DNA from 4 places in the Streptomyces sp. NPDC006610 genome. Region 2 is predicted to be linked to each of the others. Evidence: riboswitches for the same ligand, from Rfam matches in the RefSeq annotation. Region 2 holds a riboswitch; each other region holds the start of a gene.

Region 1 (5,349 bases), on a different contig from region 2:
CGGGCAGTCAACGGACCTGTGAGTCCGCGCCGCGACGGCCGACCGACCGGACCCCCGAAGCTGCGGTACGACAGCCGGCGACCGGACCCGTGGGGCCGCGCCGCGACGGGCGGCTAACCGGCGCGGTGGACCACCGCGTCGCACATCTCCTCCAGCGCCGCCTTGGCGTCGCACTCCCGCAGCGGGGCGAGCGCCGCGCGTGCGGCCTCGACGTAGCGGATGGTGTCGCGCCGGGCGTGTTCCAGCGCGGGGTGGCGGCGGAAGGCGGCGAGCGCCTCGGCGTGCCGGTCGTCGTCGGTGAGGTCGGAGTCGAGCAGTTCGCACAGGGCGAGGTCCTCGGGGAGCCCGAGCCGGGCCGCCCGCTCGCGCAGCCGGAGCACCGGCAGCGTGGCGATGCCCTCGCGCAGGTCGGTGCCGGGCGTCTTGCCGGACTCGTGGGAGTCGGAGGCGATGTCCAGCACGTCGTCGGCGAGCTGGAAGGCGACGCCGAGGCGCTCGCCGTACTGGGTGAGGACGTCCACGACCGACTCGTCGGCGCCGGACATCATCGCGCCGAAGCGGCAGGCGACGGCGACCAGGGAGCCCGTCTTGCCGGACAGCACGTCCAGGTAGTGCTCGACCGGGTCGCGGCCGTCCGACGGTCCGGCCGTCTCCAGGATCTGCCCCGTGACCAGCCGCTCGAACGCCTCCGCCTGGACCCGCACCGCCTCCGGTCCGAGGTCGGCCAGGATGTGCGACGCGCGCGCGAAGAGGAAGTCGCCGGTGAGCACCGCGACCGAGTTGCCGAAGCGGGTGTTCGCGCTGGGCACCCCGCGCCGCACGTCCGCCTCGTCCATCACGTCGTCGTGGTACAGCGTCGCGAGGTGCGTCAGCTCCACGACCACTGCGGAGGGCACCACGCCGGGCGCGTAGGGGTCGCCGAACTGCGCGGCGAGCATCACCAGCAGCGGACGGAACCGCTTCCCGCCGGCCCGCACCAGGTGCTGCGCGGCATCGGTGATGAAGGGGACCTCGCTCTTGGTGGCCTCGAGCAGTCCCTCCTCGACAGCCGTCAATCCGGCGTGGACATCGGCTTCCAGAGCCTGGTCCCGCACGCTCAGCCCGAACGGCCCGACGACGGTCACGAGGGGTCTCCTGTCTGCTGGTGTCTACTGGGGATTACACGGTTTGTCGATACGTCGCTGCCTTCACTCAAGTCAGCGTATCCGGTCACGTTTCGATCACCGCCAGCGCCCGGCGTTACGGCTCGGCCGGTATCGGATCATGACTGGCGGGTTTCTGACCACCCAGCGGGGATTATTTCGCACCGTTTCGTCCGGTTTCGCACTCTCCCCGAATCGCCGCGACACCCGCCCCCGCCCACTCCGGCAAGCCCACTCCCGCCGCGACGATTTGATAACCCCTTAGCCGCATTTGCCCGTTTTGCCTGACTTGCACGCGACCGTGAGGTCACTCACGTCCCCGTACCCGCGGAATTCACCTGCGCCACACGCGACACCCCTTGAACCGCAGGCCATTTGACCTCCCTGGCGACAAAGGATCAAGTGCGCCAAACCCGCCGGACAGAGATCAAATCGCCCGTGGTGTGACTCCGCCGCTTGTTCCCGGCATGTTCCCTCGCATACGTTCCCGGCCTGTCGGGCGGACGCCGAGTCCTGCCACCGCCCGCACACCACCAACGACCACTCGCACGGCAGGAGCGGGGGACCCAGGTAAGTCGCCGGGCCGGCACGACGCCGGACCGGCTCGGGGTGAAGCCGCGCGTTCCGGCGCGCGGCCGGGCACCTCCCAGCCCGAACCCGACAGCTCACCTCGCAGGCGACGGAGAGGACATTTCGACATGCCCGCAAGCCGTCAGCACAGCCGTGCCCTGACCACCCGCACCGCCCGCCGCCTCGCCCGCAAGCTCGCCGTCGCCGGCACCGGCGCGGCCGTGCTCGCCCTGCCGCTCGTCGGCGCGAGCGGCGCCTCGGCGGCCCCGGCGGCCGCCCCGGCCGCGACGACCGCCACCACCGCCGCGTACACCAACAACCTCGACGGCTGGATCCGCCAGTCGCTCGCGATCATGGCCCAGCACGGCATCCCCGGCACCTACAACGGCATCCACCGCAATGTCATGCGCGAGTCGTCCGGCAACCCGTGGGCGATCAACAACTGGGACTCCAACGCCGCCAAGGGCACGCCCTCCAAGGGCCTGCTCCAGGTGATCGACCCGACCTTCGCCGCCTACCACGTGCCCGGCACCGCCTACGACCCGTACAACCCGGTCTCCAACATCACCGCCGCCTGCAACTACGCGGCCGACCGCTACGGCTCGATCGACAACGTGTTCGGCGCCTACTGAGCCCACCCCCCTCTCAGGGCCCGCGCCCCGTCCCCTCACGGGGTCCCCGCCCACAGACGTTCGAGGACGACGGCCACGCCGTCGTCCTCGTTCGACGTGGTGACCTCGTCGGCGACCGCCTTCAGCTCGGGGTGGGCGTTGGCCATGGCGACGCCGTGCGCGGCCCAGTCGAACATGGGGATGTCGTTGGGCATGTCCCCGAAGGCGATGGTCTGCGCGGGGCGTGCGTCGAGGTGCTGGGCCGCGATCGCCAGGCCGGTCGCCTTGGTCACGCCGCACGGCTGCATCTCCACCGTTCCCGGCCCGGACATGGTGACGGTCGCGAGCGAGCCGACCGCCGCCCGGGCCACCGTCGCCAGCTCGTCGTCCGTCAGGCCGGGGTGGCGCAGCAGCACCTTGCTGATCGGCTCGCTCCACAGGTCGGCGCGCCGGCCGACCCGTACGGCGGGCAGCGTGGGGTGCGGCATCCGGTAACCCGGCTCGATGAGGGTCAGCCCGTCCACGCCGTCCTGGTCGACGGCGGCGTACACCTCCCCCAGCTCGGCCTCGATCTTGCCGAGCGCGGTCTCCGCCAGTTCCCGGTCCAGGGTGACCGACCACAGCAGGCGGTCCGCCCCGGCGTCGTACACCTGCGCGCCCTGCCCGCACACCGCGATCCCCCTGTTCCCGAGTCGCTCCAGCAGCGGGCGCACCCGGGGCGCCGGGCGGCCGGTCACCACGAGGTGGCGGGCGCCTGCCCCCACGGCCCGCCCGAGGGCGGCGAGGGTCCGGTCGGAGACCGTGTCGTCGCCGCGCAGCAGCGTGCCGTCCAGATCGGTGGCGATGAGCGAGTACGCGCCGGGGTCCGCCGAGGGGGCGGTGTGCGGCGCGGGGGCGGAGTGCGCGGCGGGTGCGGTGGTGCGCGCGAGGGGTGCGGCCATGATCAGAGAATACGGACATCCGGCCGGGTCCGTTCACCACCCCGTTCACCGTCTCCGACGTCAACCGGCCCTGGTTCCGGGCGCCTTCACGACACGGCGGAACGGGCCCGCGGGGGACGCTGCCCAAGAGGGCCGCCCCGGCCGTAACGTGTGCGGCGACTACCCGGTCCGCGCGTACGAAAGTGAGGCAGCACCCCATGCCCCCCTTCGATCTCCCCGAGGGCGACCCCTTCGGCCCGCACAACCTTCCGTACGGCGTCTTCTCGCTCACCGACGCCACGGGCTCCCCCGAGTCCGCCGAGCGCCGGGTCGGCGTCCGCCTCGGCGATCACGTCCTCGACGCGGGCGCGGCGGCTCTGGCGCTCGGTTCCCCGTACGCCGACCTGCTCGCCCGGCCGACCCTGAACCCGCTGCTCGCGGCCGGCCGCACCGCCTGGTCGGACGTGCGGCGCGCGCTGACCGCCTGGGTGACGGTGCCCTCCCACCGCGAGACCGTCGCCCCCCTGCTGCACCCCCTGTCCTCGGTGACCCTGCATCTGCCCTTCGAGGTCGCGGACTACGTCGACTTCTACGCCTCCGAGAACCACGCCCGCAACGTCGGCCGGATGTTCCGCCCCGACGCCGCCGACTCGCTCACCCCCAACTGGAAGCATCTGCCGATCGGTTACCACGGCCGCTCCGGCACGGTCGTCGTCTCCGGCACCGACGTCGTCCGCCCCGCCGGCCAGCGCAAGGCCCCGTCCGACGCGGCGCCCGTGTTCGGCCCGTCCGTCCGGCTGGACATCGAGGCGGAGGTCGGCTTCGTCGTCGGGACGCCCTCCCCGATGGGCACGCCGGTGCCGCTGTCGGCCTTCCGCGAGCACGTCTTCGGCCTGTGCCTCCTCAACGACTGGAGCGCACGGGACATCCAGGCCTGGGAGTACGTCCCCCTCGGCCCGTTCCTCGGCAAGTCCTTCGCCACCTCCGTGTCGGCGTGGATCACCCCGCTGGACGCGCTGGACGCGGCGCGCGTGGCCCCGCCGCGGCGGACGCACCCCCTGCTGCCGTACCTGGACGACGGCGACGAGGAGCCCGGCGGCTACGACCTGCGGATCTCGGTCGCCGTCAACGGCCACGTCGTCTCGGAACCCCCGTTCTCCACCATGTACTGGACCGCGGCCCAGCAGCTCGCCCACATGACCGTCAACGGCGCCTCCCTGCGCACCGGCGACCTCTACGGCTCCGGCACGGTCAGCGGGCCCGAGGAGCGTCAGCGCGGCTCGCTGCTGGAGCTGACCTGGAACGGGCGGGACCCGCTCGAACTCCCCGACGGCAGGCGGACCTTCCTGGAGGACGGCGACGTCGTCACCCTCACGGCCTGGGCCCCGGGGGCGGACGGCGCCCGCGTGGGCCTCGGGGAGGTGACGGGGCGCGTCGTCGCGGCCGGCTGAACCTCGCGGGCGCTCCACGGGGTTGGGCGGCGCCGCCCGGGACGAGGTGGCGCCGCACCCCTGACTCCGGCGGCCCGTCGCCGTCATACTGGCGGCGTACGGTGCACGCCGGAGCGTCGCGCGCGGCGCCGCACCGCCTCGTCGCGCGCACCGCCCCGCACCGCAGCCGCCCCACTCCCGACCAGGATCCGGAGCCCGTGGCATGACCGTCTGCCTGCTCCTGCTGAGCCTCCTCGCCCTGACGGCCGCCGTACCGGCCCCCCGCGCCCTGACCCGGGCCGCGTGGACCGAACGCGAACCCGTGGTCGGGCTGTGGGTGTGGCAGTGCCTGGTCGCCACCGTCCTGCTGTGCTGCCTGGCCGCGCTCGTCCTGGGCGCGGCGGCCCTCTTCCAGACCGTGCGCGACCATGTCTTCGCGCCCGCGCCGCCCGCCGTCACCGCCGCCTACGACCTGTCCGCCGCCCCGGCCTGGGCTGCTGCCCTCACCCTGCTGCTGGCCTGCGGCGCCGCCTGGACGACGGCGATGCTCACCCGCGAGCTGGCCGAGGCCCGCCGCCGCCGCGGCCGGGCCCGCGCGCACCTGCGGGAACGCGCCCCCGACCTGCCCGCCGGGCTGCCGGCCTCCCGCGGCCCGCTGCTCGTGCTGGAGGACGAG
Region 2 (5,349 bases):
CATCATGCGCGGACTGCGCACGCTGCCGGTGGAGTTCACGCCCGAGCAAGGTCGTGCATAGCGGACTCTTCCGGACACCCGTGTCCCAAACCAAACATGACAGCCCTTCACATCTGTGATCTTCACGTGATCTGCGCGGCATGAACTTGTGACAAGTGATCGTCTGCCGATACGTTCACCCATCAACGTGGCGGCGGCGCATCACCCGCCGCGCGGGTCACTGCTGTCTCGGGAAAGGTCCCCGCATGCTCTCCGGGAACGGTCGTCACCGTCGCCCCCGCCAGGCCCCGGCACTCGTCGTCGCGGCCGGCGTGACCGGCTCCGCCATCGCCATCCCCCTGCTCGGCGCGACCGGCGCCAGTGCGGCGAGCGGTGCGACGTGGGACAAGGTCGCGGAGTGCGAGAGCGGCGGTTCCTGGAGCGCCGACACCGGCAACGGGTACTACGGCGGCCTGAACCTGTCGCAGGAGGACTGGGAGGCGTACGGCGGTCTCACCTACGCGTCGCGACCGGATCAGGCCAGCCGTTCCCAGCAGATAGCCGTCGCCGAACGGCTGCTCGCGGACCGGGGCGCCGAGGCGTGGGCCAGTTGCGGCATCCTCGTCGGTCTCGACCAGGACGACAGTGAGGCGGGCGTCGACACGGGGGTGGCCGGCGACGCGGCGTCGAGCACGCCGGACGGCGTCCTCAACCCGCCCGGATTGTCCAACTCCTCCGGTTCTTCCGCCTCAGTGGGCGGGAAGTCGGGTGCGAAGTCGAGCACGAGCCCGACCGAATCGGCGGGCGCGGGGAAGTCGGCCGAATCCGACCGATCCGGCGAATCCGATGAATCCCCTGGAACTGAATCGACGGATTCGGGTCGGGCGACGGCGTCCGAGACCGGAACCGGAGCCGGGGCCGGCCGGGAGACGGGCGCACCCTCCGCCTCCGTCTCCACTTCCCCCTCTGCACCCGAATCACCCGATAGCGGCACGGATGTGTCGGAATCTGCAGACTCCGACACTCTCGCCAAAACCCCCGAAAGTGTCGGCTCTTCCAGTCTCATCGACACCGGCATCGCCGACGCGGGCTCGGGGACCGGCCGTCATCGCGGCTCCAGCGCGCAGGAGGACGTCCTCGACGACCGCGAGGCCGGGTCCTCCGGCTCCTCGGGGCGGCACGCCTCGCGGGGCGGGTCGGCGGAGCGGGCGGCCGCCGACGGGTCGTACACGGTGCGCGAGGGCGACAGCCTCTGGGGCATCGCCGACTCTCTTGAGGTCGACGGCGGATGGTCCGCGCTCTACTCGGAGAACAAGGACGCCGTCGGCGCCGACCCGGACCTCATCCTTCCCGGTCAGACCCTGGATGTCGGGGTCGAAACGGTCGAAAAGTAGCGGGAGTTCACGTCACGGTTCGGGCTGATTGTCCGTTTTGGAATCAGTGTGGGATGAGTCTCAGAAGCCCTGATCGTCTTTGAAATTCCGCCGATCGCGTGTCTACGGTCGTGACCGCTCGCCAATGCGGGCCCCGGTAGCCGCAACGCCGAATCCTGCCAGCGGCCGTCCGGGAACAGTCGTCGCGTCAAGCGCCGTAGGCAGGAGCGGGGGACCCAAGGTAGGCGCCGTTCCGGGCAGTTGAGCCCGGGGCGGCTAGGGGTGAAGCCGCGTCCCGTGAGGGACGCGGCCGGGCAACTCAACCGGCCCGAACCCGACAGCTCACCTCGCAGGCGTCGGTGAGGGGATCAACCATGCTGTTTTCCGGCAAGGGCAAGCACCGTCGTCCGACCGCCCTCCAGCGCTCCACTCGCGCCATCGCCATCGCCGGCGTGACCGGCGCCGCCGTCGCCGCTCCGCTGATGGCGTCCGGCACCGCCTCCGCCGCCACCGCCTCCGAGTGGGACGCCGTCGCCCAGTGCGAGTCCGGCGGCAACTGGTCCATCAACACCGGCAACGGCTACTACGGCGGCCTGCAGTTCTCGGCCTCCACCTGGGCCGCCTTCGGTGGCACGCAGTACGCCGCCACCGCCGACCAGGCCACCAAGGAGCAGCAGATCGCCATCGCCGAGAAGGTGCTGGCCGGCCAGGGCAAGGGCGCCTGGCCGCACTGCGGCACCGGCCTGTCGAACTCCGCCTACAACGGCGGCTCGGCCGGCACCTCCGGCGACGCCGGCAGCTCCACCGGTTCGAACGCGACGGGCTCGGCCGACACCGGCTCCTCCGAGGCCACCGCCCCGGCCCGCGAGACGGAGCAGCAGCCGGCCTCCCGTTCCGCCGACCGCCCGGCCGCCAAGAAGACCGTCACCACCCCGACCGGCAAGAAGGTCAAGAAGGGCGACGGCGAGTACAAGGTCGTCGAGGGCGACACCCTCAGCGAGATCGCCGCGGAGCACGACGTCAAGGGCGGCTGGGCGAAGCTGTTCAAGCTGAACAAGGACATCGTCGAGGACGCGGACGTCATCTACCCGGGCCAGCAGCTGCACCTCAAGTGACGGCCGGCGGCGAGGGGCGCGAAGTGACGGCGGGCGCCGAAGGGCTGAACTGACAGGCGGCGCGGAGCGCACTCACAGCACGCGCCGACCGACGCCGTCATCCTGAAAGCCCCCGGGCCTCCGGGCCTCCGGGCCTCCGGGCCTCCGGGCCTCCGGGCCCCCGGGCTGACGGCCACAGGCCCCAGCACCCCGGTCCCCCAGGACCCCCGCCCCCAGACCCCCGTGAGGGTTCCCCCCGTCCCCGCGGGCTCCCCGCCCCGGCGCGTTCTCCCCCGTACGCGCCGGGGCGGGGCTTTTTTCGGCCAGGCGTGCACGCAACCGTGCGCGGGACTTTTTGTTCCGTTCGGAAACAATTTACTCTCGGTTCCGTCCACGGGGTGGTCGACCGGCTGGCCGATCGCCCGGAGCCGGTTAGGCTCGTCTCGCAGAGCCACCGCGGCCCTGCGAAGCCGCGTCACATTGAAGAAGGAGATGCTCGTGCCGTCCATCGACGTCGTCGTAGCCCGGGAAATCCTGGACTCCCGAGGCAACCCCACGGTCGAGGTCGAGGTCGGCCTCGACGACGGCAGCACGGGTCGTGCCGCCGTTCCGTCCGGCGCCTCCACCGGCGCCTTCGAGGCCATCGAGCTCCGCGACGGCGACCCGAACCGCTACCAGGGCAAGGGCGTCGAGAAAGCCGTGCTGGCCGTCATCGAGCAGATCGGCCCCGAGCTGGTCGGCTACGACGCCACCGAGCAGCGCCTGATCGACCAGGCGATGTTCGACCTGGACGCCACCGACAACAAGGGCTCCCTCGGCGCCAACGCCATCCTCGGCGTCTCGCTCGCCGTCGCGCACGCCGCCTCCGAGGCCAGCGACCTGCCGCTGTTCCGCTACCTGGGCGGCCCGAACGCGCACCTGCTGCCCGTTCCGATGATGAACATCCTGAACGGCGGCTCGCACGCCGACTCCAACGTGGACATCCAGGAGTTCATGATCGCCCCGATCGGCGCGGAGTCCTTCTCCGAGGCGCTGCGCTGGGGCACCGAGGTCTACCACACCCTCAAGAAGGTGCTGAAGGGCAAGGGCCTGGCCACCGGCCTCGGCGACGAGGGCGGCTTCGCCCCGAACCTCGGCTCCAACCGCGAGGCCCTCGACCTCATCCTCGAGGCCATCAAGGAAGCCGGCTACACCCCCGGCGAGCAGATCGCCCTGGCGCTCGACGTCGCCGCGTCCGAGTTCTACAAGGACGGCACGTACACCTTCGAGGGCAAGGCGCGCTCCGCCGCCGAGATGACCGAGTACTACGCCGAGCTGGTCGAGGCGTACCCGCTGGTCTCCATCGAGGACCCGCTGTTCGAGGACGACTGGGAGGGCTGGAAGACCATCACCGAGAAGCTCGGTGACAAGGTCCAGCTCGTCGGCGACGACCTGTTCGTCACCAACCCGGAGCGTCTGGCCCGCGGCATCGAGGAGGGCGCCGCCAACGCCCTGCTGGTGAAGGTCAACCAGATCGGCTCGCTGACCGAGACCCTGGACGCCGTCGAGCTGGCCCAGCGCAACGGCTTCAAGTGCATGATGTCCCACCGCTCCGGCGAGACCGAGGACGTCACCATCGCCGACCTCGCCGTGGCCACCAACTGCGGCCAGATCAAGACCGGCGCCCCGGCCCGCTCCGAGCGCGTCGCCAAGTACAACCAGCTGCTGCGCATCGAGGAGATCCTCGACGACGCCGCGGTGTACGCCGGCCGCAGCGCGTTCCCGCGCTTCAAGGGCTGACCCGGCCGACCCGGCTGATCCGGCCGTAGAGGCAGCGTCGTCCGTACGTCCCCGTACTCGGTCCCGTACCGTGTGCGGGGACGTACGCGCGTGTGTGAAGGTGAGGCGGGGACATGGCCGTGAAGGACCGGGACCGGTTCTCCACCACGACCAGGCTCAAGCTGCTCGGCGAACAGACCGCGGCCCGGGTCTACCGCTCCCAGACCCGCCGCCAGGCCCGCCGCTCCCGGCTCACCGGCCGGGCCGCCCTGCTCGCCCTCGTCGTCTGCTCCCTGGTCGTGGCCCTCGCCTACCCGATAAGGCAGTACGTCGCCCAGCGCGCCGAGATCGCCGATCTGGAGCGCGAGCAGCGCCAGGCCCGCGAGCGCGTCGAACAGTTGCGCGACCTGAAGGCGCGCTGGCAGGACGACGCGTACGCGGAGCAGCGGATCCGGGAGCGGCTGCACCATGTGATGCCGGGGGAGACCGGGTACGTCGTGATCGACCCGGGCGCCGCCCGCCAGTCGCGCACCGACCACGGGGCGGCCGACCGCCCCTGGCACACGAACCTCTGGGAAGCGGTCGACAAGTCCGACGCCGCCCAGTGAACGCATAGAGGAAGACAGTCTCAGACGCATGGAAACGCCCCCGCCGTCCACCCCGCGCACCGAGCCCACCGACGCGGACGTGGAGGCCTTCAATCAGCAGCTCGGACGGCCCCCGCGCGGCCTGCGCGCCATCGCGCACCGCTGCCCCTGCGGCCAGCCGGACGTCGTGGAGACGGCCCCGCGGCTGCCCGACGGCACGCCCTTCCCGACGCTGTACTACCTGACGTGTCCGAAGGCCAACTCGGCCATCGGCACGCTGGAGGCCAACGGCGTGATGAAGGAGATGACGGAGCGGCTGGCCGCCGACCCGGAGCTGGCCGCCGCGTACCGGGCCGCCCACGAGGACTACGTCCGGCGGCGGGACGCGATCGAGGAGCTGAAGAACTTCCCCAGCGCCGGTGGCATGCCGGACCGGGTGAAGTGCCTGCACGTCCTGGTCGCCCACTCGCTGGCCGCGGGCCCCGGCGTCAACCCGCTGGGCGACGAGGCGCTGGCGATGCTGCCGCAGTGGTGGCGCAAGGGCGCCTGCGTGACGCT
Region 3 (5,349 bases), on a different contig from region 2:
CACGCCCCGGGTGTCGAAGCCGGTCGTCACCATCACGGTGCCCGCGGCGGCGGTCAGCCGCGCCACCGCCCGCTCGAAGCGCTCGGCCACTTCGTCGGGGTCGGTGCCGGGGCGCAGGATGTCGTTGCCTCCGGCGCAGAACGAGACCAGGTCGGGGGCGAGTTCCATGGCCCGGGGGACCTGGTCGGCCACGATCTGGTCGAGGAGTTTCCCCCGGACGGCAAGGTTGGTGTAGGCGAAGTCGCCCTCGGCCCGGCGGTCCGCAAGAAGTACGGCGAACCGGTCGGCCCAGCCGACGAACGCCCCGTCGGGGCCGGGGTCGCCCACGCCCTCGGTGAAGCTGTCCCCCACCGCCACGTACGACCCGATCACTGATCTGCTGTCATTCTTCGAATCGTCTGCCACAGCGCACCATGATTCCTCGTGGAATGTGACTTACGCGACCGTAGGCATGGGTTGACGGACGGTGAGATAAGCCACTGGCCAAGGAATGGTCAACTGCGGAATGGGCCGCGGCCCGTCGGGGCGGGCACGCCGAAGGCCGGACCCGGGATCTCGTGATCGGGGTCCGGCCTTCGGCGGCTGTGCGTCAGGGAGCGGGGGTTCAGATGGAGACGCCGTGCGACCGCAGGTAGGCGACCGGGTCCACGTCGGAGCCGTAGTTCGGCGTGGTGCGGATCTCGAAGTGCAGGTGCGGTCCGGTGGAGTTGCCGGTCGAGCCGGAGAGCCCGACCTGCTGGCCCGCCGTCACGGTCTGGCCGGCCGAGACGGAGAGGGAGGACAGGTGGGCGTACTGGGCGTAGTAGCCGTCGGCGAGCTTGAGGACGACCTGGTTGCCGTACGCGCCGGCCCAGCCCGCGGAGACGACGGTGCCCGGGCCCACGGCCTTCAGGGAGGTGCCGGTCGGGACGACGAAGTCGGCGCCGGTGTGGTAGCCGCTGGACCACATGCTGCCCGCGACCCTGTAGGCGGTGCCGACGCCCGCGCCGGACACCGGGGCGGTGTAGCCGCCGGAAGCGGGGGCGGTGTCGGCGGCCTGGGAGCCGGTGGACGCCTGGGCCGAGGACTCGTCCGGGGCCGACTCCGCCGGGGAGGACTCCTGCTGGGGCGCCTCGGACGGCTGCGACGGCTCGGACGGCTGCGACGGCTCGGCGGTGGCCGACGACTTCTCGGCGGAGGCCGAAGAGGGCGCCGGGGCCGACGACTTCTGGGCCGTAGCGGCCTTCTTGCCGATGCTGAGCTTGAGGCCCGGGTGGATCAGCGACGGGTCGTCGCCGACGGCCTCGCGGTTGTCCTCGTAGAGCCGCTGCCAGCCACCGCTGACGTTCTGCTCCTCGGCGATCTTCGACAGGTAGTCGCCGACCTTCACCGAATACGTCGTCGCCCCGGACTTCTTCGCGGCGGACTTCTTCTCGGCGGCCTTCTTGCCGGTGGCCGTCTTCTCCGCCGTGACGGACTGGACGGTCTTGTCCGGCGCGGACTGCGGGGTCGCGGCATGGGCGCCGGCGGCCCCCATGAGCGGCAGGGCGAGTGCGGCGCCACCGGTGCCGGCGACGGCTATGGAGCGGGCGAAACGCTGGGCCTTGGGACGGCGGTGCTTACCCTTTGCGGGCATGGTGATTTCCTCTCCGGCGCCTGCGAGGTGAGCTGTCGGGTGCGGACTGGAGATGTCCGGCCGCGCCGAAACGCGGCTAAACCCCAAGCCGTTCCGGAGACCGGAACAGGCATTCGTACCTGTGGGTCCCCCGCTCCTGCCGTACACGGGTGGGTTTGCGCGGGCACCGGGCGGCGGCAGGATTAGGCGTCCGCCCGGATCGGTCTGGAACGTAAGCGACCGCGACGCAAACGGACAAGCAAGAGGTTCCGGATCAAGACCCCCATCTTGATCGGTTGCCGGATTTCCCGGTCACCCTCCGTACACCGCCGGGCGGCCGTTACCCGCAAACTCCCTTGTGACACGTGAGGATTACGTGAACATGACGGGCGACGCACGGTCACCACTATGACCCTGCTCACCCGCCGTTTCACCAGCCCCCCTCATTCCGCAGCGAGTTGGAATGAAGAGGCCAATTCGGGCAGAAGGCTCATATGCGACGGAGTCGGAGAACTGCCGCGTCGAAATCTCCCCGCAACCCCGACTGCATTCCGTGATGCAGCAGCACGGCACCGCGATGGATTTCGCCCGTTTCGCGGCATTCGTACGACGCTGTCGGATCCAGCCCGCGCAGCCGCAGCGCCGGCACGGGCTCGCCGAACCGCTGCGCCTGGAGCCAGGCCAGGACGACGGTCTCGTCGCCGAGCACGTACTGCACGGCGCTGAGCCCTCCGTCCGGCGGGCGCAGCCGGTACAGGTCGCCGCGCTGCACCAGCGGGCGTATCTCCTTGTAGAGCGCCACCCACTCCCGCGCCTCGGACAGTTCCTCCTCGCTCCAGCAGGTGAGGTCGCCGCCCACGCCGAGCACCCCGGCCATGGCGCTCACGAAGCGGAAGCGCAGCGAGCTGACCCGGCCGTTGAGCATGGCGTTGGGGCTGTCGGTGACCCAGGCGGCCATGACCCGCGCGGGGTGGAGCTGGCTGAAGCCGTGCTGGATGGCGAGCCGGTCGAGCGGGTCGGTGTTGTCGGAGGTCCACACCTGGTCGGTGCGGGCGAGGATGCCGAGGTCGATCCGGCCGCCGCCGCCCGAGCAGGACTCGAAGGCGACGCCGGGGTGGGCCGCCCGCAGCCGGTCCACCAGCGCGTACAGAGCGCGCACGTGGTCCACCCACAGTCGCTGCGGGTAGGGATCGCCGGGCCAGCCCGCGTCGGTGAAGCAGCGGTTGAAGTCCCACTTCACGTAGTCGACGGGGGCGCCGGACAGCAGCGCGTCGAGCTGCTCCCAGAGGTACTCCCGCACATCCTCGCGCGCAAGGTTGAGCACCAGCTGATTGCGGAACTCCGTCCTGTTTCGTCCGGGTTGGAACTGCACCCAGTCCGGGTGGGCGCGGTACAGCTCGCTGTCCGGGTTGACCATCTCGGGCTCGACCCAGATCCCGAACTGCATCCCGAGGGCGTGCACCTCGTCCGCGAGGGGCTTCAGTCCGGCCGGGAAGCGGTCCCGGTTGGGAGTCCAGTCGCCGAGCCCGGCGTGATCGCCGGTGCGCGCCCCGAACCAGCCGTCGTCCACGACGAACAGCTCGACGCCGATCCCCGCCGCCCGGCGCGCGAGGGCCCGCTGCTGCTCCTCGGAGATGTCGAAGCCCGTCGCCTCCCAGGAGTTGAACAGCACCGGCCGGTCCCGCCCGGCGTCCGGGACGACATGCGCCCGCTGATAGGCGTGCCAGGCGCGGCTGGCCCCGCCGAAGCCGCCGTCGGACCACAGCCCCGCGAAGACGGGCGTCGTGAAGGACTCCCCCGCCGCCAGCCGCAGCAGCCCCGAGTCGTCGTACCCGGCGCCGCCGGTGATCTGCACCCGCCCGTCCGGCAGTTGCGCCACCGCGATCCGCCAGGACCCCGACCAGCCGAGGGCGCACGCGTACACCTCACCGCGCTCCTCGGTCGCGTCGGTGTCCAGCGCGACCCACGGCAGATGCTGGTGCCCGGTGTGCCCGCGGCGGCTGCCGATCACCTTCTCGCCGTAGGTCAGGGGCGCGGACGTCAGCCGGGACTCGGCGGCCCAGCGGCCGTGCAGCTGACTCAGCCGCCAGGCCCCGCGCTCGGGCAGGGTCCAGGTCGCGGAGTCGGCGCGCAGCAGCTCCACGGCCGGCCCGTCGTTGTCCAGGGTGACCCAGCGCTCCACGACGTCCCCGCGCATCCGGTGGTGCAGGGTGACCGCCAGCCCGCCGTCCCGGAACCGGAGCCGCAGCTCCTCCTCGCCCCCGGCGCCGCCGATCTCGTAGGCCTCGAAGCTCCACTCGGTCCCGCGCCGCTCGTCGGTGCGCACGGACAGGGCGGGCCGGACGAAGCGGGCGCCGCCCTCGACGGGGTACTCCTCGCGTCCGTCGAGGCGGGACTCGAAGGGCCAGTCGTCGGGCAGCGGACGGGCGGCGAGGGCCTCGGCGTCGGCGAGGGCGATGGTCGGCCCCCAGTGCAGATGCAGCAGCTCGCCGGCGTCCGTGAGGTGCAGGGCGTAGCTGCTCGCCGGTCCCGACAGCAGCCAGGTGCGGCCGTCGTCGGCGATGTCGATGTGCGTCATCCCGCTCCCCCACGGACTCGGACAGTCCCGCTCACGTCCCAACATCATCGAGCGCCGCGCCCCCTCCCGGCAACGCCTGTGGAAAACCCCGGCGACGAACGGTGACCGCCTGTGGACAACCGGTCGGCCCGGAAAACGCATGTCGTATCGTCAAGGCGTGCCCGTCGACGAGCCGCGCCGGCGGGGCGATGGGAGGGAGCCCCCGTGACGCAGCAGGTGCCGTCGACCGAGCCCGAGCTGGCCGCAGTGCGCAACTTCCGTGACGTGGGCGGCCTGCCGACGGTGGACGGGCGCCGGGTGCGGCACGGCGTGCTGTTCCGCAGCGGCCACCTCGCCCACGCCACCGCCGAGGACGCCGCGTTCCTCGCCTCGCTGGGGCTGCACACGATCTTCGACTTCCGCAACGCCGCCGACCAGAAGCTCGAAGGGCCCGACGTCGAGCTGCCGGGCGTGCGCAATGTCAACCTGCCGCTGAGCGACCCGGCGGACGGCGCGGAGTTCTGGAGAATGGTCCGCGAGGGCGATCTGGAGCAGCTGCGGGAGATCCTGGCGGACGGCAAGGCGGCGAACCGGATGATCGCCTCCTACCGCATGATCATCAAGGACCGGACGGCCGAGCACTCACGGGTGCTGCACGCGCTCGCCGAGGACAGCGTCCCGGCCCTGATGCACTGCGCCGCCGGCAAGGACCGCGCCGGGCTGTCGATCGCGGTGACGCTGCTCGCCCTGGGGGTGGAGCGCGATGCGATCCTCGCCGACTACCTGGAGTCCAACGCCAAGCACCGGCGCTACAGGGTGCGCCGCAGTAGCAGCTCCGCCTCCGCCTACGCGCCGGAGGTCATGGAGCTGCTCGACCCGCTGTTCGAGGCGCGCGCCGAATACCTGACGGCGGCGCTGGAGACCATCGACGACACCTGGGGCGGCGTCGACGCCTATCTGGAGCGGGGCCTCGGGCTGGCTCCCCGGACCCGCGAGCGGCTGCGCGACCGGCTCCTCGACTGAGACCGGGGCGGCGCCACCCGGGCCCGGCCGCCCGGCGCTACTTCGCCCCGACCTCGAAGAGCAGATAGAGGAACGCGGCGAACACGTGCCCCGCGACGATGTAGATGAACAGCCGGACCCAGATGGCCTTCGGGATCCTCTGCTCGGAGTCGCTCATGGGGTCTCTCCCGTCGTG
Region 4 (5,349 bases), on a different contig from region 2:
CTCACCGGCATCGTCGACGGCGTCGTCCTGGCCGGGATCACCGCGACCGGCTTCGCCTTCACCGAGAACATCCTCTACCTGGGCAACGCCTTCGGCGCCGACCGGCTCAGCGGTGACGGCATCGCCACGGTCACGGCGGCGACGTTCTTCGTCCGGGTCGTCATGTCGCCCTTCGCGCATCCCCTGTTCACCGTCCTGACCGGCATCGGCTTCGGACTCGCGGCCCTCGCCGGGGAGCGGCAGCGGCTGCGCCGGATCCTGCCGCCGCTGGGCGGGCTGCTGCTCGCGATGGGCATGCACGCCCTGTGGAACGGTTCGGCGACCTTCGGCGAGTACGGCTTCTTCGCGGTGTACGGCGGTTTCATGGTGCCGGTGTTCGGCCTGCTGACGTGGCTGGTGATCTGGAGCCGGCAGCGTGCACTGCGCACGGTGCGCGAGGAACTGCCCGCCTACGCCGCGGCCGGCTGGCTCGCTCCGGCCGAGCCGTACGCGCTGGGCTCGCTGCGGGCGCGGCGGCTGGCCCGCGAGTACGCCGGCCACCATCTGGGCCGGCCGGCGGCGCGCACGGTGGCCGAGTACCAGTCCCGCGCGACCTCGCTGGCGCAGCTGCGCCGCCGGCTGCGGCAGGGCAGGGCGGGGGCGGACTTCGCCGTGCGGGAGGGTGAGCTGCTGCGGGAGCTGTGGTCCCGGCGGGAGGTCGCCCGTCCGGCGCTGGAGCACGCGGCGCGCGTCACCGCGCCGGTGGCACCGGTGGCCGTACCCCCGTGGGCGGCGGGGCCGCAGGCGTGGCACCCGGCGCAGTACAACCCGTACCGGACGTGAGGACCCGCGATCGGCAGCCCTGACGTCGGGGGGGTGCCGTCAGGACCGCCGGGGATCGAAGGTGTGCCGCGTCGGCGGCGGACGTCAGGGGTTGAGGCCCTTGTCGCGCAGCCAGGCGATGGGGTCGACGGCGCCGCCGTCGCCGGTGCGCACCTCGAGGTGGAGGTGGGGGCCGGTGACGTTGCCGGTGGCGCCCACGCGCCCGATCACGTCGCCGGTGTTGACCTTCTGGCCCACGGTGACGCTGATCGACGACTGGTGGGCGTAGAGGATCTCGGTGCCGTCCTCGAGGGTGAGCACGGTCTTGTAGCCGTACGACCCGTCCCAGCCGGCCTGCGTGATGGTGCCGGTGTGGACGGCCTTGATGAGGGTGCCGGTGGGGGCGGCGAAGTCGACGCCGGTGTGGTAGCCGGACGACCACATGGCGCCGGCCTGGCCGTACGTCGAGGTGAGGGTGTACGAGGAGGTCGGCAGCGTGTACTGGCGGGCCAGCTCGGCGAGGCGCTCGGCCTCGGCCTTCTTGCGGGCCTCCTCCTCCGCGGCGGCCTTGGCGGCGGCGGCCTTGGCCTCCGCCTCCTTCTCGGCCTTGGCGGCGGCTTCGGCGGCGGCCTTCTCGGCAGCGGCGACGGCCTCCGCGGCGGCCTTGCTCTCGACCTGCTCCTGCTGCTGTTCGGCCTGGGCGATGATCCGGGCGCGCAGGGCCTCGCCGGCGTCGGTGGTGCCCTGGGCGGTGTCGGCGGTGGTGACACCGGCGCCGCTGAGCGGTGCGGCGGCGGTCTGCGCGACGGCGGTGTCGGCGGCGTCCTCGGCGTCGTCCGAGAGCAGGGAGCCGACGTTGGGCAGGTCGGGCATCGAGATCGACACCGGCGGCTTGCCGGTCTGCGCGGTGGCCATGCCGCCCGCGCCGACGGCCGCTATGACGCCGACGCCGAGAACGGTGGAGCTGCGGGCGAGTCCGCCGCCGCGCTGCTTGGCGACGCGGTGCTTGCCACGGACGGGGCGGACGGAGTCGGCGGTGGGGTTCCACTCCTCCCACGGCCCCTCGTCGGTGCGCTGTCCGCCGTAGACGACGGTGTCCTCGGAGCGCGGTGCCGGGAAGAACGGGGCTTGCGGGGCAGGCGGGTTGGACGCCACGTGGGCGTACTCCTTTCCTTCCTTCTCGCCTACCGGGTTAGCTGACGGGTTCGGAGCAGGAAGGTCTCCTACGCGCGTAAACCATCCGTGCCGATACGGCGGCCTACGCCCGATTCACCCCAAGGTGATGGTTCCCCGGTTCCCTTGCGGGATTCGGCGTGTGCGCACGGAGCCGCCTCTTGTGACGGCTGGGACGACCGCGCTGCGTTATCGGACGTTAATAGAACCGGGGCCTGAATTCCAAGCCGTTCAGCTTGATCATTAACGTTCTCGGCCGGGACGTACGGCTCACGAGCGGCGAAAACCGGGCGAGTTGACCCGGGCTCAGGAGCGGACGAGTTTATGACGGTGTCTCAGATGTTACCCGTGCACGGTCGTACGACTACCTGACGTGACCGAGGTGGAGGGCGTGCCGCGGACAGCGCGGTCGGCGCGGACAACACTCAGGGCCGGAACCCATGATCTGCTGATCAGGATTCCGGCCCTGGGCCTTCAGTAGCGGGGACAGGATTTGAACCTGCGACCTCTGGGTTATGAGCCCAGCGAGCTACCGAGCTGCTCCACCCCGCGTCGATGAATCCAGTGTACGCCATCCGCGGGAGCCCTCACGCCAGGGTTTTCGCCGACCCGGACCGCCCGCTCCTCAGCCGCCGGGGTTGCCGGTGTGGGTGAGGCTCTCCCAGGCGACGAAGCGGTGGTCGGTGCCGGCAAGGGCCCCCGGCCGGGCAGCAGCGCTGCGGGCGGCCGCGGCGGGCTTGTCGAGCCGCTGTTCCAGGTGGTTGAGGACGACCGCCGGCGGCGGCCCGGCCGTCCCCCCGCACCGCCGCAGCCCCGCCGCCTGCCGGTCGAGCGTGGCCCTGAGCCGGTCCTCCACCTCGCTGTACACGTCGACGCCCTGGTGCCAGGCGGTCTCGGCGATGTGCGCGGCGGCGGCGAGCGAGGCGCCGGTCCGCCGCAGGTGCCGGCAGTCCGTGCGGGCGGCGGACCGGCCCCGCTCCAGCGGAAATTGGGCGGGGACGTGCTCGCGGAAGCGGCGGAGGGCGGCGTCGAAGGCGCGGTGGTCGTCGAGGAAGACGGCCATGCCGAGGGCGGCGTCGGCGGCGACGAGCTCCCGGTGACCGTCGTCGGCCCGGCCCGGCCGGGTGACCTCGGGCAGATGGACGGTGCGCAGCATCCCCTCGAACCGCCGCATGTACCCGGCCTCCCATCCGGCGCCCGGTGCGTGCCGCACGATCTCGGCGGCCCGCGCCCAGGTCCCGCCGGTCCACGCGGCCTGCAGCGCGGCGTCGCCCCCGGTGTGCCGGCGCAGCCTCTCCGACCACGCGTCCATGATCTCGATCGCCTTTTCGGCGTGCTGCCGCTTGCCGGTGACGCCGTACAGGAGCGCCTGCGTGTAGGCGGCGATCGCGTCCTTTCGTTCGGCGGCGCAGCCGCGCCCGGCCCTGCCGCCGGGGCAGTGGACGGTCCTCACCGGCCGCGCCCGGTGTCGGTACGACCCGTACGGGCTGTCCCGCATGTCGAGGTAGGCCTTCAGCCACGGCTGCCGTCCGGCGGTGACGTTCTCGCGTACGACGTCCAGCTGCCGGGCGTTGACCAGCACGCCGGGGTGGGTGAACCCGGCGTCGGCGGGCAGCGCGCGCACCATGGTCCGTCCCCCGGCGTCCATGACCCCGCACGCCCCGACCAGCCCGCCGGCCAGCGCCGCCGCGAGCCCCGCGCCGGCCACGCCCAGGACCACCCGCCTGCTCGCAACCCTCGTGCCCCTCGTGGCTCTCACAGCCCTCGTGGCTCTCATGGCCCTCATGCGCGCCGCCTCCGCGTCCGTCCTGCCGTGCTGCTTCACCCAGGGGCAGCGTGACCCGGCGCGCGGCGAGGCGCAGCGGATGTTGGGCCGATGGGCGGTCCGCCGGACGGGGAGCGGGCAGCGCGCCGGCCGGACGGGAGGGCGCGCCCCGCCCGCTCCACCGCTGCTCCGCCCCACCGGCGACGGACACTCCTCACCCCGCCAGGTGACGGTTGGGCGCCTTGGCCCGCTCCTCCAGTTCCGGCAGGACGACGACGTCGGCGCCGGCCGCGGCGAGCAGTCCGCTGCCGTCCGCGCCGGTGACGAAGGTGTCCGGCTCCCGCCAGGCGGTCACCACCCGGCGGACACCCGCGTCCAGAATCAGCCGGGCGCAGGGGCGCGGCCGGGAGGCGCGTCGGGCGCACGGCTCCAGGCTGCTGTACACCGTGGCTCCGGCGAGCCGCGGATCGTCCGGGGCGATCTTCGCGAGCGCCGCCTCCTCCGCGTGGACGACCGGGTCCCCGCCCTCGCGCGAGTGCCCGCGGGCCAGTTCGGCGCCGTCCGCCGCGACGACCACGGCCCCCACGCTGAACGCCGTGCGCGAGGGCGGGCACCGCTCCGCCAGCTCGCAGGCGAGCGCCAGCCAGCGCCGGTCGGCGGCCGACGGCAGCTGCCCGGCGCCGGGTGCGGTGGGCTCGTAGCGCATGAGGACGACGTCCTCGATGGCCCGCGTCTCCACGAGCCGCAGCCGTCCGCCCTGGTAGGGGCCGGGTCCGAAGAGTCGGGGGGCGTCCGGCTGCCCGACGAGCAACGGGGCCAGTACCAGCTGGAGTTCGTCGGCGAGCCCGGCCCGCAGCAGTTGCGTGTGGACGACGCCGCCCCCCTCGACCATCAGCCGCCCAACGCCGCGTTCGTCGTGCAGGTGCCGCAGCACGGCCCGCCAGTCGAGGGCGTCCCCGAGGGCGACGACGTCCGCGGCGATCCGGGCGGCGCGCAGTCGCTCGGCGCCGGAGGCGGTCGTGTAGACGACCTTCTCCCCGCCGGTGTGCCAGAAGTCGGCGCCGGGGTCGAGGTCGCCGGAGCCGCTGACGGTCGCCTTGAGCGGGTACGCGGGCTTGCCGGCCGCCACTCTCGCCGCCCGCCGCTCGGGGGAGTTGACCAGCAGCCGCGGGTTGTCGGCCCGGATGGTGCCGGCGCCGACGAGGACGGCGTCGACGGACGCCCGTACCTCGTCGACCCGGTCGAAGTCGGCCCGGCCGGACAGCATCAGGCGGTCGGGGCCGGTGTCGTCCAGGTAGCCGTCGAGGGAGACGGCGGCGGAGAGCAGGACGTGGGGCAGGGGCATCGGCGTATCCACCCGGGGAGCAGGAACGGACAGGACTCGCCCTCAGTCTGACCGTCCCGGCCTCGCACCTGCCGCGGTCCCCCGTCTCGCCCTTGCGGCCGCCTTCGCCGCCTCAGCCCTCCTCCGGCTCCGCAATGTCGACCATCCACTGCACCCCGAACCGGTCCGTGCACATCCCGAAGACGTCGCCCCACATCTGCTTCTCCAGCGGCACGGTGACGGTGCCGTCGGCGGAGAGCTTCTCCCAGTAGCCGCGCAGCTCGGC

What was found. A riboswitch is a leader RNA that binds a small molecule or an ion and turns the genes downstream of it on or off. The one in region 2 is predicted to bind cyclic di-AMP.
Region 1: another riboswitch for cyclic di-AMP. It lies ahead of ABZY13_RS19565 (transglycosylase SLT domain-containing protein); the one in region 2 lies ahead of ABZY13_RS09185 (transglycosylase family protein).
Region 3: another riboswitch for cyclic di-AMP. It lies ahead of ABZY13_RS24205 (peptidoglycan DD-metalloendopeptidase family protein); the one in region 2 lies ahead of ABZY13_RS09185 (transglycosylase family protein).
Region 4: another riboswitch for cyclic di-AMP. It lies ahead of ABZY13_RS31780 (M23 family metallopeptidase); the one in region 2 lies ahead of ABZY13_RS09185 (transglycosylase family protein).

What each region holds. Positions count from the first base shown of each region.
Region 1 is NZ_JBEXOP010000023.1:13,969-19,317, forward strand. It holds gene ABZY13_RS19560 (polyprenyl synthetase family protein) at 114-1,124, opposite strand; cyclic di-AMP (ydaO/yuaA leader) riboswitch at 1,670-1,836, shown strand; gene ABZY13_RS19565 (transglycosylase SLT domain-containing protein) at 1,841-2,344, shown strand; gene ABZY13_RS19570 (HAD family hydrolase) at 2,380-3,264, opposite strand; gene fahA (fumarylacetoacetase) at 3,462-4,694, shown strand; gene ABZY13_RS19580 (M56 family metallopeptidase) at 4,897-5,349, shown strand, end outside.
Region 2 is NZ_JBEXOP010000008.1:135,405-140,753, forward strand. It holds gene ABZY13_RS09175 (cytochrome P450) at 1-61, shown strand, start outside; gene ABZY13_RS09180 (transglycosylase family protein) at 312-1,373, shown strand; cyclic di-AMP (ydaO/yuaA leader) riboswitch at 1,556-1,723, shown strand; gene ABZY13_RS09185 (transglycosylase family protein) at 1,727-2,467, shown strand; gene eno (phosphopyruvate hydratase) at 2,945-4,225, shown strand; gene ABZY13_RS09195 (septum formation initiator family protein) at 4,339-4,812, shown strand; gene ABZY13_RS09200 (DUF501 domain-containing protein) at 4,841-5,349, shown strand, end outside.
Region 3 is NZ_JBEXOP010000033.1:455-5,803, forward strand. It holds gene ABZY13_RS24200 (SGNH/GDSL hydrolase family protein) at 1-372, opposite strand, end outside; gene ABZY13_RS24205 (peptidoglycan DD-metalloendopeptidase family protein) at 605-1,615, opposite strand; cyclic di-AMP (ydaO/yuaA leader) riboswitch at 1,618-1,787, opposite strand; gene ABZY13_RS24210 (alpha-galactosidase) at 2,085-4,172, opposite strand; gene ABZY13_RS24215 (tyrosine-protein phosphatase) at 4,377-5,174, shown strand; gene ABZY13_RS24220 (DUF6126 family protein) at 5,212-5,331, opposite strand; gene ABZY13_RS24225 (XRE family transcriptional regulator) at 5,328-5,349, opposite strand, start outside.
Region 4 is NZ_JBEXOP010000062.1:16,725-22,073, forward strand. It holds gene ABZY13_RS31775 (PrsW family intramembrane metalloprotease) at 1-822, shown strand, start outside; gene ABZY13_RS31780 (M23 family metallopeptidase) at 907-1,956, opposite strand; cyclic di-AMP (ydaO/yuaA leader) riboswitch at 1,968-2,125, opposite strand; tRNA gene ABZY13_RS31785 (tRNA-Met) at 2,453-2,526, opposite strand; gene ABZY13_RS31790 (alginate lyase family protein) at 2,600-3,733, opposite strand; gene ABZY13_RS31795 (dihydrofolate reductase family protein) at 3,954-5,084, opposite strand; gene ABZY13_RS31800 (VOC family protein) at 5,197-5,349, opposite strand, start outside.